3 regions of the Aquipseudomonas campi genome follow, and region 2 is predicted to be linked to each of the others. Evidence: riboswitches for the same ligand, from Rfam matches in the RefSeq annotation. Region 2 holds a riboswitch; each other region holds the start of a gene.

Region 1 (4,480 bases), 920 kb from region 2:
TCGCGGCTGTCGCCCAGGCTGCGCCAGGGATCGCTGCTCAGCTCCGCCAGCACGGCCGGGCGCGGGCCGGACCAGGGCTCGGCCATCTGGCAGTCGAGCGGGTCGAAGGCCAGCCGCAGGTCCTGGGCCAGGGCGCGCAGCAGGCTGGCGTTGCCGCCCTGGCCATCGCCACGGGGGATACGCAGCAGGGCCAGCAGGGTGTCGCGGCGCAATTGGCCGGCCGGCGATTCGCCGAACACGTGCAGGCCGTCGCGGATCTGCGATTCCTTGAGGTTGCACAGGTAGGCGTCCAGCTGTGGCAGCCAGCTGTCCGGGTCGTCATTCAGTTGCAGGCCCAGTTCGCGATCCAGGCTGGCCTCGCGCACTTTCTGCAGGATCTCGCCACGCAGCTCGATGGCGCGGCGCAGGTCGAGCTGGCTGGCCTCGTAGTACTCGTCGGCCAGGCGCTCCAGGTCGCGCAGCGGGCCGTAGCTTTCGGCGCGGGTCAGCGGCGGCATCAGGTGGTCGATGATCACCGCCTGGGTACGTCGTTTGGCCTGCGCGCCTTCGCCAGGGTCGTTGACGATAAAGGGATAGATATTCGGCAGCGGGCCGAGCAGGGCGCTGGGCCAGCACTGCTCGGACAGGCCGACGCTCTTGCCCGGCAGCCACTCCAGGTTGCCGTGCTTGCCGACATGGATCAGCGCGTTGGCGGCGAAGCTGTGGCGCAGCCAGAAGTAGAAGGCCAGGTAGCCGTGCGGTGGTACCAGATCGGGGTCGTGGTACACCGCCGCGGCATCCAGCTGGTAGCCGCGCGCCGGCTGGATGCCGACGAAGGTGAGGCCGAAGCGCCGGCCGGCGATCATCAGGCGGCCGCTGCGGAACATCGGGTCTTGCTGCGGCTCGCCCCAGCGCTCCCGCACCGCTTGCTGGTTGGCCTCGGGCAGGGCGGCGAAGCAGCGTCGGTAGTCGTCCAGCGCCAGACTCTGCGCGCAGGGGCGCAGGTCGAGGTTGTCTAGGTCGTTGGTCACCCCGCCGAGCAGCTGGTGGATCAGCGCGGTGCCGCTGTCCGGCAGATCGGCCACCGGGTAACCCTGCTGCTTCAGGGCGGTAAGGATATTCAGCGCCGCCGCTGGGGTATCCAGGCCGACGCCGTTGCCGATGCGGCCGTCGCGGGTCGGGTAGTTGGCCAGCACCAGGGCGATACGCTTGTCGGCGTTGGGTCGACGCGCCAGCTCGCACCAGTTACGCGCCAGCTCGGCGACGAAATCCATGCCCGGCAGGTGCGCGTGGTAGCAGACCACGTCGCTCTGGCTGCGCTCGCTGCGCCAGGCCAGGCCCTTGAAGCTGATCGGCTGGGTGATCAGGCGGCCGTCCAGTTCGGGCAGGGCGATGTGCATGGCCAGGTCGCGTGAACCGAGGCCCTGGGCGCTGGCCTGCCACTGTTCCTGGTTGGCCAGGGCGCAGATGGCCTGCAGCACCGGGATGTCGCGGCGAAACGGCCTGAGTTCCGGTGCTTCCGGGTTGCTCATGGCGAAGCCGGTGGTGTTGAGGATCACGCTGGCCTCGGCCGCGTCCAGCCAGTCCTCGACCTGGGCCAGGCAGGCGGCTTCCTTGAGGCTGGCCACGGCGATTGGCAGCGGGTTGAGGCCCTGTGCCTGCAGGCGCGCGCAGAAGGTATCGACGAAGGCGGTGTTCGCCGCCTGCACATGGGTGCGGTAGAACAGCAGCGCCGCCACCGGCCAGCCCGGCTGCCAGTCGGCGCGCCAGCGGTCCAGGCTGGCTGCGGCCTGCTGCGGGTGATAGAGGGCGACGCGGGGCAGGGCGCGCGGCTCCTGCCAGGGGTAGTCGCGCTGCAGGTAGAGGCTGGCGAGGCAGTGGAAGAACTGCTGGGCGTTATCCACCCCGCCCTGGCGCAGGTACTGCCATAGGCGCTGGCTGTCGTCGCTCGGCACGTTGCCGAGGGCGCTCAGCTCGGGGTCGGGGCTGTCGTCGCCGGGCACCAGGATCAGCCGGGCGCCGCGCCCGGCCAGCTCGACCAGGCGTTCGATGCCGTAGCGCCAGTAGCTGACCCCGCCATGCACCGAGGTCAGGATGACCTTGGCGTGTTGCAGCACCTGCTCGACGTAGAAATCCACCGAGGCGTGGTTGCCCAGCTGCGCCGGGCTGGCCAGGCGCAGGCTGGGAAAATCCTCGGGCAGGCTGCGCGCCACTTCGGCCAGCAACGACAGGTGCGAGTCGCCGGTGCAGAGGATCACCAGCTCGGCCGGGGTCTGCTGCAGGTCGGCGATGCTGTCGGCCGGCAGTTGGCTGCCGGGCTGGGTGCGCAGCAGGTGCATGTCAGGCGGCTACCGGGGAAGGGATCGCCAGCAAGCTGGCTCCTACACAAGAGCCCGAGCACGCTGCCGCCGTAGGAGCCAGCTTGCTGGCGATCAGCCGGTTCACGCCAATGCCGCCTGCAGCTCGCTACCGATGGCGGCCGGGTCCAGCGCCTGGCCGATCACCACCAGACGGGTGAGGCGCGCTTCATCGGCCTGCCAGGCGCGGTCGAAGTGCTTGTCGAAGCGCTGGCCGACGCCTTGCAGCAGCAGGCGCATGGGTTTGCCGGGGATGGCGGCGAAGCCCTTGATGCGCAGGATGCCGTGCTTGGCCACGGCCTCCTTCAGCGCCTGCAGCAGGCGTGCTTCCTCGACCTCGGGCAGCTCGACGGCGAAGGAGTCGAACTCGTCGTGGTCGTGATCCTCGCCTTCCTCGTCGTGATGGGTGCGGCGCTGGTCGATGTGCAGCTCGGTCTCGCAGTTGAGGCCCAGCAGCACGTCCAGCGGCAGCTCGCCGCCGTGGGCCTCGATGACCTTGACCGCCGGCGGCAGCTCTTCGGCCACTTCCGCACGCACCGCGGCCAGGGCGGCGGCGTCGAGCAGGTCGGCCTTGTTGAGGATCACCAGGTCGGCGCTGGCCAGCTGGTCGGCGAACAGCTCGTGCAGCGGCGATTCGTGGTCCAGGTTGGGGGCGAGCTTGCGTTGCTCATCGACCTGATCCGGGAAGGCGGCGAAGGTGCCGGCGGCCACGGCCGGGCTGTCGACCACGGTGATCACCGCGTCCACCGTGCAGGCGTTGCGGATTTCCGGCCAGTTGAAGGCCTGCACCAGCGGCTTGGGCAGGGCCAGGCCGGAAGTCTCTATCAGGATGTGGTCGAGCTCGCCGCGGCGTGCCACCAGCTCGCGCATCACCGGGAAGAATTCCTCCTGCACGGTGCAGCACAGGCAGCCGTTGGCCAGCTCGAAGATGCGGCCGTTGGCTTCTTCTTCGCTGCAGCCGATCGAGCACTGTTTGAGGATTTCGCCGTCGATGCCCAGCTCGCCGAACTCGTTGACGATCACCGCGATGCGCCGGCCATCGGCATGGCCGAGCATATGACGCAGCAGGGTGGTTTTGCCGGCGCCGAGGAAGCCGGTGACGATGGTGACGGGAAGTTTGGCGAGCGTTTGCATGGAGGGCCCCGGAGCGTCGAAAAAGAGACGGACGGGCAGGGGCAGGCCGGCGTCCGGGCGGACGCGGGCCTTGCACCACCGGATCACCCCGCCCGGACAGTTAGCGTGTTAGTCGAGGCAGGTCTCCTGGCTCACGGTGTGCGCTGGGCGCGCTCCCTTCACCTTCCCGCCGTTGGCAGTGGTGTATCGAAGGGGCTTGAACCGTTCACAGTTGCGGGGGCAGCCAGGGCGTTGACCCTGTTCCCTCTTAGCTGCACCCGCGCGGGTGCAGAACCTCGAAAGGGTGGAAGGCTACGCAGCGACCGGGTACAGGTCAACCGCGGTTGACCGGGGTGGCCGCCCGTGCTGAGCTACGCGGCCTTTTCTGGCTGCCAGCAGGAGCGCCATGTCCAGCCCCGCCATTCGCCTGATTGCCGGCCTTGGCTGCCGTAGCGGCTGTACGCCGGACGAGCTGCAAGCGCTGCTGCTGCAGTGCCTGGCTGCGCACGGCCTGGGCCTGGAAGCGCTGGCGGGCCTGGCCAGCAGTGCGCACAAGCGCGACGAACCGGGCCTGCAGGCGCTGGTCGAGCGCCTGGCGCTGCCGATGACCTGGTGCTCGGTGCAGGAACTGGCGAGCGTCGCCGGCCAGGCCGAGGCCAATCCGCTGACATTGCGCGTGACCGGCAGCGCCGCAGTGGCCGAGCCCAGCGCCCTGGTCGCCGCCGCGCGCCTGGGCGCGGCGCAGCTGCTCGGCCCGCGCCAGCGCAGTAGCAATGCCACCTGCGCCCTGGCGCGGATCGATAGAGAGCTCTCGCAATGACCGTCTACTTCATCGGCGCCGGCCCCGGCGACTCCGAACTGATCACCGTCAAAGGCCAGCGCCTGATTCGCAGCTGCCCGGTGCTGCTCTATGCCGGTTCGCTGGTGCCGCCGGCGGTGCTCGAGGGCCATCGCGCCGAGCAGGTGGTGAACACCGCCGAGCTGCACCTAGGCGAGATCGTCCGCCTGCTGGCCGAGGCCCACGCCCGTGG
Region 2 (4,480 bases):
GACGTGCTGCGCGCCCTGTCCAAGGAAGCCGGGGTGCTCGACGCGCTGTTCGCCGAGCTGGGCGACGGCCACGGCGATGCCCGCCTGAAGACGCATATCCAGCGCTTGCAGGCGGACTTCCGCGACACCGCCGACATCCAGTACCGCGCCCGCCAGCTCACCGAGGATGTGGCCGTAGCCCTGCAGGCCAAGCTGCTGCTGGAAGCTGGCAATGCCACTGTCTCCGATGCCTTTATCGCCAGCCGTCTGGGCGAGGGTGGGCGGGTCTATGGCACCCTGCCGCGTGGCGTGGATGCCGAAGCGCTGGTGGCGCGCAGTACCCCGCACCTGATCTGAGGCCGGGCAGCGCCTGTCGCGCTCGCGGCAGGGCACCCGCGTCGCTATGACCAACAGGCGGGCCACCCGGCGCAGGGTCACCTGCGCTGGCTCCTGCCCATGCTCGGCCCGCCCACGGATACGGCAACGCTCAGGGCGGCGAGAGTTCCCAGGATTCCATCGCAATAGGCCTGCCCAGCGTGACATGGCCGAAGGTGCAGGCATGGCAATCGAGCCCCGATGGGCGCGCCGGGGTTGCGGGGGAAGTAAGGCCAGGGGCCTCTGGCACGGGGCTATCGCCGGCGCAGGAGCGGCAGCGGGCACTGTCTTTTCGTGGGCGAGGCGGGTAAGGTGGCCGCCGATGGTTCCGGTCCGCTTTGTGCGGCCGGATGAAAAGGGAACAGGGTGCGGCGCTCGTCGCCAATGCCCTGGCTGCCCCCGCAACTGTAAGCGGCGAACGACGCCCACACGCCACTGGCCTTATCGGCTGGGAAGGCGGGCGAAGTAGCAAGCCGTGAGCCAGGAGACCTGCCATCGCTATTGGGCATTCTGCCCCTTTCCCTCAATCCGGATCGTCGCGCGGTGGGCGCGGCCAAGGAACCCTAATGCACATCGAACCTGACGTCGTTGCCGGCGCCAAGATTTTCCTCAGCTATGCAACCGCCGCTGGCGCCTTCGCGCTCACGGTCAAACTCGCCCGCGACAGTCTGCGCGACAACGGCGGCCTGCTCGCCCTGGCCCTGCGCAGCCTGCTGACCACCGCCCTGGTGTTCTGCTTCTTCGAGGTCCTGCCGCACCATCCGGTGGGCGTTTCGGAAGTTCACCTGATTCTCGGTTCGACCCTGTTACTGCTGTTCGGCGCCGGTGCCGCGGCCATCGGCCTGGCCGCCGGCCTGCTGCTGCAGGGGCTGTTCTTCGCCCAGTTCGACCTGCCGCAGTACGGCATGAACGTCACCACCCTGCTGCTGCCGCTGTGGGCCATTCACCTGCTGGCCAAGCGCCTGATCCCGGCGCGCACGGCCTATGTGGACACCAGCTACAAGCAGGCCCTGGCCCTGTCGACCGCCTACCAGGGCGGCATCGTCGCCTGGGTGGCCTTCTGGGCCGTCTACGGTCACGGCTTCTCCAGCGCAAACCTGGCCTCCGTCGGCAGCTTCGGCCTGGCCTACATGAGCGTGATCCTGCTCGAGCCGCTGATCGACCTGGGCGTGCTGGCCGCCGCCAAGGCGCTGTCGCGTTACAGCCAGGGCCCGCTGTTCAACGTGCGCCTGCACCAGCCGGCCTGACCCCGCCCCACGCCAGACCGGCAAAGCGGTCTGGCGCTTTCACTCGAGTGTCCGCCGTCTGATCATCCTCGCGCCTGCGTGGGGATGTGGCGCTTGGCGCGCGTCCCAATGCTCTCAACGGCGCTGCCAGATCATCTTGCCGGTATTGCTCTCGGTCACCAGGTACGGCTCGCTGAAGTGATAGCGCGCCGCAGGCTGGTAATCGAGCGCGCCCTCCAGCTGCACCAGTAACAGGCCGTTGTCGCTGCGCCAGCTGCCGCTGTACTGCAGCTCGCCGGGGCGGTCGTAACTCCAGTCGCTGCCGCCGGCCACCGTGCGCCGCCATTGCCCGATGCTGCCGTCGGCGCGGATACGCAGGGTGGTGACCAGGTTCAGCGAGGCGAACTCGACCCCGCTGCTGTTGCTGATCTGCTCATGCACCCAGGTGCCGATCAGGGCTGGGTCCTGGGCCGGGTTGACGGGCGTGGTGGCCGGCGCGGCAGCCACCCGCTGGAACAGCGCCTCGCGCAGCAGGGTGGCGCCGTTGTTCGGGTCGCGGGCGGCCAGGCTGGCGTTGAGCATGTCGTTGGCATAGCTGGCGTTCATGTTGGCCAGCACCTGGCCGCTGGCCGGATCGCTGATCTGTGCTTGCAGCAACTGGCCGTCGAAGCTGCCGCTGAGCTTGAGGCGCAATTGTCGGCCTTCCACGTATTCCCCCTCTACCTGGGTGCCCTGGCTGCGCAGGATCAGCTCGGTCGGCTGGTTGTCCAGGGTGGTCTGGTAGTGGCCATCCAGTTCGGCGGCCAGGCTGGTACCCGACAGCAGCACCAGCAGGCAGATGATCGGCAGGTTGGGCAAGGCAGGCTCCTTCTCCGTGGAGGTGACAGCACTAAGCCTAGATCGCCGTATGCGGTCTTGCCGAACGCTGGCGGGCGAGGCTGGCGAAGGCGCAAGATAGGGCGGTGTTCCCAGCCAGGAAGCTGCCCGTGTCTGCTATTTCTTCCAGTGAATTCGTCGTCGCCGCCACTGCCGAGGAGGCCGTCGAGCGCCTCGCGGACCTGCATCGCCAGGCGGTCAATGCGCTGAGCCAGGCGCTCAAGCATTACCTCAAGGAGCGCGCCCAGCCCGGCGAGACCGAGCGTGCGCTGTTCCGCTACCCCGAGCTGCGCCTGACCTACCTGTGCCAGGGTGAGGTACCGAGTACCGTGCGCGCCTACGCCAAGGTGCAGGTGCCGGGTACCTACCGGGTCACCGTGACCCAGCCGGATGCCTTTCGCGGCTATCTGCTCGATCAGTTGCGGCCGCTGATGGAGGACTTCACCGTCACCGTCGAGGTCGGCTTCAGCCAGCAGAACATTCCCTATCCCTATGTGGTCGAGCAGGGCGACGAGCTGGCCGGCTCCGGGGTGACCGCCGCCGAGCTGGCGCGGGTATTCCCCAGCACCGACCTGTCCGCCGCCACCGACTCGGTGGCCGACGGCCTGTATGGCTGGGGCGACAGCAGCGACCTGCCGCTGGCGCTGTTCGACGCGGCGCGCACTGACTTCTCGCTCAAGCGCATCCAGCACTACACCGGCAGCGACTGGCGCCATGTGCAGCCATGGATTCTGCTGACCAACTATCACCGCTATGTCGACCAGTTCATCCGCCACGGCCTGGAGCGCCTGCGCGAGGACCCGCGCTTCGTGCGCATGGTGCTGCCGGGTAACGTGATCATCGAACGCGGCACGTCCGAGGAGGATGCCCAGGCGGTGGCCGATGCGATGGTCTGGCACCGTTACCAGATGCCGGCCTATCACCTGATCGCCAATGACGGCCATGGCATCACCCTGGTGAATATCGGTGTCGGCCCGTCCAACGCGAAGAACATCACCGACCACCTGGCCGTGCTGCGTCCGCACTGCTGGCTGATGATCGGCCACTGTGGCGGCCTGCGCCAATCGCAGACCATCGGCGACTACGTGCTGGCCCATGCCTATATGCGCAGGGACGGAATACTGGACCGGGTGCTGCCGCCGCACATCCCCATCCCGGCCCTGGCCGAAGTGCAGCAGGCCTTGCAGGAAGCAGCGGCCGCCGTCACCGGCGAGCGTGGCGAGACCCTGAAGAAACGCCTGCGCACCGGCACCGTGCTGACCTACGACGACCGCAACTGGGAGCTGCACTGGGCTCACGAGCGGCCGCTGATCAACCTGGCCCGCGCGGTGGCGGTGGACATGGAGAGCGGCACCATCGCCGCCCAGGGTTATCGCCTGCGCGTGCCCTACGGCACCCTGCTGTGCGTGTCGGACAAGCCGCTGCACAGCGAGATCAAGCTGCCCGGCTCGGCCAGCGGTTTCTACCAGCGCGCGGTCAGCCAGCACCTGTCGATCGGCATCGCCGCCCTCGACCTGCTGCGCTGCCAGCTCGACTCGTTGCATTCGCGCAAGCTGCGCAGTTTCGACGAGCCGCCGTTCCGCTGAGAACCTAAACAGGTTCTAAGAGGTTCGTTTGCGGCGGGGCAGCGGAGCCTAAACAGCCTTCGTCGGCCTTTGTGGCCTTGCGCACAGCCTGAGCGCTTGCAGCAGTGGCAGGAGCGCCGCTGAGTTAGGCTGTGCGCCCGAAAAAAGATGACAAGGAGTGTTGCTTTCATGGACCAGGCTCAGGTTCTGCTCGACGGATTGTGGGAGCCCTTCAGCTTCCTTTCCCTGTTCGGCTATATCTGCCTCGGCATTCTGCTGGGGTCGTTCATCGGTCTGCTGCTGGCGCTGTTCCTGCAGCGCCGGGGCTGGTTGGCGCGGCGCAAGCGTTGGCACCACTGGCTGCTCAAGTTGCATTTCCTCCTGCTGCCGCTTGGCGGTGCCGTGCTCGGCTCCCAGGGCGGCATGCTGTACGGCGGGCAGCAGCAGGTGCATCGCCAT
Region 3 (4,480 bases), 930 kb from region 2:
CAGCGGCAGCACCGCCAGGCACCAGCCGGTAACGCCGTGGCTGCGCCAACCGTGACCACCACTGTTGAGGCGTTGTTCGATGCGTTGCGCCAGGCCGCCGAAGGCCACCAGCGGGTGCCAGCGCTTGGGCTCGCCGAGTAGGCCGTCCAGGGTCACTCCGGCCAGGGTGGCCAGCAGCAGGCTCATTCGTGTTGCCCCCAGCTGTCGGTGAACAGCAGGTCCTGCAGCGGTCGCGCCGTGGCCCAGCCTTCCTGGACCAGCATCGGCTCGCGGTAGAACTCGGTGACCGGGCCCAGGCAGAGAATCGCCAGTGGCTTGCTGCCGACCGGCATGTGCAGCAGCTCGGCCAGCGCCTGCGGCTCGAACAGCGAGACCCAACCGAGACCCAGGCCTTCGGCGCGCGAAGCCAGCCAGAGGTTCTGGATGGCGCAGGCCAGGGAGGCCAGGTCCATTTCCGGCAGGGTGCGGCGGCCGAAGATGTGTTTCTCGCGTTCGTCCATCAGCGCCACCACCAGCAGCTCGGCGCAATCGCGGATGCCTTCGACCTTGAGCCGCATGAACTCGTCGCTGCGCTCGCCCAGCGCCTCGGCGGTGCGCACCCGCTCGGCCTCGACCTGGGCATGGATGGCCTCGCGCAGCGCCGGGCGGGTGATGCGGATAAAGCGCCAGGGCTGCATCAGGCCGACGCTGGGGGCCTGGTGCGCCGCCTCCAGCAAGCGCGCGAGCAGCTCCGGGGCCACCGTGCCACCGGCGAAGTGGCGCATGTCGCGGCGCTCGGCAATCGCCCGGTACACCGCGGCACGTTCCGCAGGACTGAAAGCATGCTCGCTCATGGCAACAGCAGCCCGGCGGCGGCCTGCGGGTTGGACGGCAGGTAGAAGTGGATATAGGAGGCGGTCAGCCGGCCCAGGCGATAGACAGCCTCGCTGGCCGGGCGCTGGTTCGGGCTGCTGCCGCGTGCCAGCGGCTCGACGGGCGAGTCGAGCTGCGAATGGTGGTAGGTGTGGCCACGCAGCAGGCCTTCCGGCAGCTCCACTTGCTGCAGGCCGAGGGCGGCCATGCGCGGCTGCATCTGCGCGTGGCCGGGCAGCAGGCCGAGCAGTTCGGCGCTGTGGCCGGCCTTGTCGGTCAGGCGCTCGAGCAGGTAGAGCATGCCACCGCACTCGGCGAGGATCGGCTTGCCGGCGGCTTGGTGGACATGGATCGCCTCGCGCATGGCCAGGTTCTGCGCCAGTTGCTGCAGGTGCAGTTCCGGGTAGCCGCCGGGCAGGTAGAGGCTGTCCACCTCGGGCAACTGGCGCTCGCGCAGCGGCGAGAAGAAGCACAGCTCGGCGCCGAGCCGACGCAGCAGATCGAGGTTGGCCTGGTAGAGGAAAGCGAACGCGGTATCGCGGGCCACGCCGATGCGCACGCCGGCCAGCAGTGGCTCGATCACCTGGTCCACTGGTGCAGCGAAACGCACGGGGTCTGGCAGAGCATCGCCGGCGCTGGCCAGCAGCGCATCGGCTGCCGCGTCCAGGCGGCTATCCAGGTCGGCCAGTTCCTCGGCCTGGACCAGGCCCAGGTGGCGGCTGGGCAGCTCCAGCGCGGCGCTGCGCGGCAAGGCGCCGTACCAGCGGATCGCCGGCGGCAGGCTGTCGCGCAGGATCTCGCCATGCCGCGCGCTGCCGGTGCGGTTGGCCAGCACCCCGGCGAACGGCAGGTTGTGCTGGAAGTTGGCCAGGCCATAGGCCAGGGCGCCGAAGGTCTGCGCCATGGCGCTGCCATCGATCACCCCCAGCACCGGCACCTGGAAGCGCCGCGCCAGGTCGGCGGCCGAGGGGCTGCCGTCGAACAGGCCCATCACCCCTTCGATCAGGATCAGGTCGGCCTCCCCCGCCGCCTCCCAGAGCAGGCGCCGGCATTCGTCCTCGCCGACCATCCACAGGTCGAGCTGGTACACCGCCTGGCCCGAGGCGCGGGCGAGGATCATCGGGTCGAGAAAGTCCGGCCCGCATTTGAACACCCGCACACGCTTGCCGGCCCGCGTGTGCAGGCGCGCCAGGGCGGCGGTGACGGTGGTCTTGCCCTGGCCGGACGCCGGGGCGGCGATCAGCAGGGCCGGGCAGCTGCGTGCAGTCATTGCCCTCTCCCCGGCCCTCTCCCGCAAGCGGGAGAGGGGGCGTTAAGGGACAGATTCGCGTGCACCGCGCCCTTCGCCCACTCATGGACAGCAGGGAGGCTGATCGGGTAGCCCGGATGCAATCCGGGGTGGGCGGCTTCCCGGATTGCATCCGGGCTACGGTACGCAGGGCTCAAAACTCGATCCCCTTCTGCGCCTTCACGCCGGCCTTGAAGGCATGCTTGACCAGGTTCATCTCGGTGACGGTATCCGCCGCCTCGAGCATCCCCGGCAAGGCGCCACGGCCGGTCACCACCACATGCTGCAGCAGCGGGCGCGCCTCGATGTCGGCGAGCACCGCGTCCAGCTCCAGGTAGCCGTGCTTGAGGGCAATATTCAGCTCGTCGAGTACTACCAGGCCGATCTGCGGGTCATTCAGCAGTTGCCTCGCCACCGCCCAGGCCGCGCCGGCCTTGTCGATGTCGCGCTGGCGGTCCTGGGTTTCCCAGGTAAAACCCTCGCCCATCACGTGGTAGCTAACTTCCTCGGGGAAGCGGCGGAAGAAGCTTTCTTCGCCGGTGCTGGCGGCGCCCTTGATGAACTGCACCACGCCGACCTTGATGCCGTGGCCGAGGGCGCGGGCGACCATGCCGAAGGCCGAGCTGCTCTTGCCCTTGCCGTTGCCGCTGTGCACCAGCAGCAGGCCGTATTCGTTCTGGGCCTGGGCGATCTTTTCGTCGATCAGCGCTTTCTTGCGCTGCATGCGCGCCTTGTGGCGTTCGTCGCGCGCGGCGGACTCGTTCATCTACAACTCCTCGCGACCAGCTGCGGCGCGGCAAAGCAGCAGCACCGCGACCTTCGCCAGGCACGGTGCAGAAAAACAGAATTGGGGCAGCAGCAGGACAACACGCAGGCAGGCCGAGCAGACCCACCCACCCGCAAAGCCCGCCGCAATGCCGTGGATCGCTACAGGCCGGTCTCCGGGCTTGTGAGCGGAGCGTCTGGCTCCCCGGTCGCGCCTTCCCATGTCGAATGACACAGTGGCTGGATGCGACTGTTGACTCACCTACCGTTGCGGGGGCAGCGCCGGACTGTTCGACTGAATGAACCGGCTTCCCTGTTTCACCCCGTGGACGCGTCGCGACCGGGGCACCTGATGCTGGCGGCAGGGTAGAGGCTGGGCCGTGGCGCGTCAACGCCGAGCGCGGCCGCGAAAAACCTGTCGCGGATCTCGAATACGCCCTCCCCACTTGTGGGAGATTGCATGGGACTGGGGAAAGGGAGTGAGCCTACTCACCCTCTCCCCGACCCTCTCCCGTAAACGGGAGAGGGGGAAAAGCGCATCGCCTAGGACAGGCCCTGCAACAACTCCAGGGCCCGGTCGAAGTCGAAGCTCTCGACCTGCTGGGCCACCTGACGCAGGCGCTCGGCCAGCAGCGGGTCGAGGGCCAGGGCCTGCAGTTCGTACAGGGCATCCTGCGCCGCGGTGTCGCTCTCGGCCAGCAGGCGCCTGAGCTTGTCCAGCTGCGCCTGCAACTCGGCGCCAAGCGCGAGTGCCGGCGCCGCTGTGGCGCCCTGCTGCACCTCGACCAGCCCCGCCAGACCCGCTAGCAGCGGCTGCAACTGCCGCTCGACCTCGGCCACCAGGGGCTCCAGAACCTCCTCCGCCGCGCCGTCCTTGCAGGCCAGCTCCAGCGCCGTGGCGGCCTGCGCCAGATTGCCTGCGCCGATATTGCCCGCGCTGCCGCGCAGGCTATGGGCCAGGCGCGCCGCCGCCGAGGTATCGCTGTCCGCGCGAGCGGCAAGGAACTCGGCGCGGAAATCGCCCTGGCTGGAGCGGAACTTGCGCAGCAGGCGCAGATAAAGTTCGCGCTTGCCCATGCTGGTGGCCAGGCCGGCAGCCAGGTCGATACCGGGCAGGCTCTCGGGCAGGCCCAGCGCGGTCGTCACGCCGGCCGGCGAGTGTTGGGCCACCTGGGCGATACGCCCTGGTTTGGGATGGATCCACTTGGCCAGGGTGGCGAACATGTGCTCGACGTTGAGCGGCTTGGAGATATGGTCGTTCATGCCGCAGGCCAGGGTGCGCTCGCGGTCGCCGGCCATGGCGTTGGCGGTCATGGCGATCACCGGCAGCGCGGCCAGCTGCGGCTGCTCGCGAATCTTGCGGGTGGCGGTGTAGCCGTCCATCACCGGCATCTGACAGTCCATCAGCACGCCGTCGAAATCGGCGTCCTCGGCCAACCGATCGAGCGCCTCCTGACCATGCTCGGCCAGGCACAGCTCGACGCCGGCGCTCTCCAGCAGCTCGCGGGCCAGCTCTCGATTCAGCTCGTTGTCCTCCACCAGCAGCAGCCGCGCGCCCTGCAGGCTGGCCATGGC

Evidence for each region. Region 2 has a riboswitch for cobalamin ahead of HNE05_RS17130 (energy-coupling factor ABC transporter permease). Riboswitches for the same ligand answer to the same signal wherever they lie in the genome.
Region 1: another riboswitch for cobalamin. It lies ahead of cobW (cobalamin biosynthesis protein CobW); the one in region 2 lies ahead of HNE05_RS17130 (energy-coupling factor ABC transporter permease).
Region 3: another riboswitch for cobalamin. It lies ahead of cobO (cob(I)yrinic acid a,c-diamide adenosyltransferase); the one in region 2 lies ahead of HNE05_RS17130 (energy-coupling factor ABC transporter permease).

The regions. Positions count from the first base shown of each region.
Region 1 covers NZ_CP053697.2:2,770,508-2,774,987, reverse strand. The annotation lists gene cobN (cobaltochelatase subunit CobN) at 1-2,318, opposite strand, end outside; gene cobW (cobalamin biosynthesis protein CobW) at 2,421-3,470, opposite strand; cobalamin riboswitch at 3,570-3,763, opposite strand; gene HNE05_RS12855 (cobalamin biosynthesis protein) at 3,856-4,269, shown strand; gene cobM (precorrin-4 C(11)-methyltransferase) at 4,266-4,480, shown strand, end outside.
Region 2 covers NZ_CP053697.2:3,691,760-3,696,239, reverse strand. The annotation lists gene HNE05_RS17135 (acyl-CoA dehydrogenase family protein) at 1-336, shown strand, start outside; cobalamin riboswitch at 661-865, shown strand; gene HNE05_RS17130 (energy-coupling factor ABC transporter permease) at 921-1,601, shown strand; gene HNE05_RS17125 (hypothetical protein) at 1,716-2,438, opposite strand; gene amn (AMP nucleosidase) at 2,567-4,042, shown strand; gene HNE05_RS17115 (hypothetical protein) at 4,211-4,480, shown strand, end outside.
Region 3 covers NZ_CP053697.2:2,757,060-2,761,539, forward strand. The annotation lists gene cbiB (adenosylcobinamide-phosphate synthase CbiB) at 1-186, opposite strand, end outside; gene bluB (5,6-dimethylbenzimidazole synthase) at 183-833, opposite strand; gene HNE05_RS12805 (cobyrinic acid a,c-diamide synthase CobB) at 830-2,122, opposite strand; gene cobO (cob(I)yrinic acid a,c-diamide adenosyltransferase) at 2,295-2,906, opposite strand; cobalamin riboswitch at 3,056-3,273, opposite strand; gene HNE05_RS12815 (response regulator) at 3,449-4,480, opposite strand, start outside.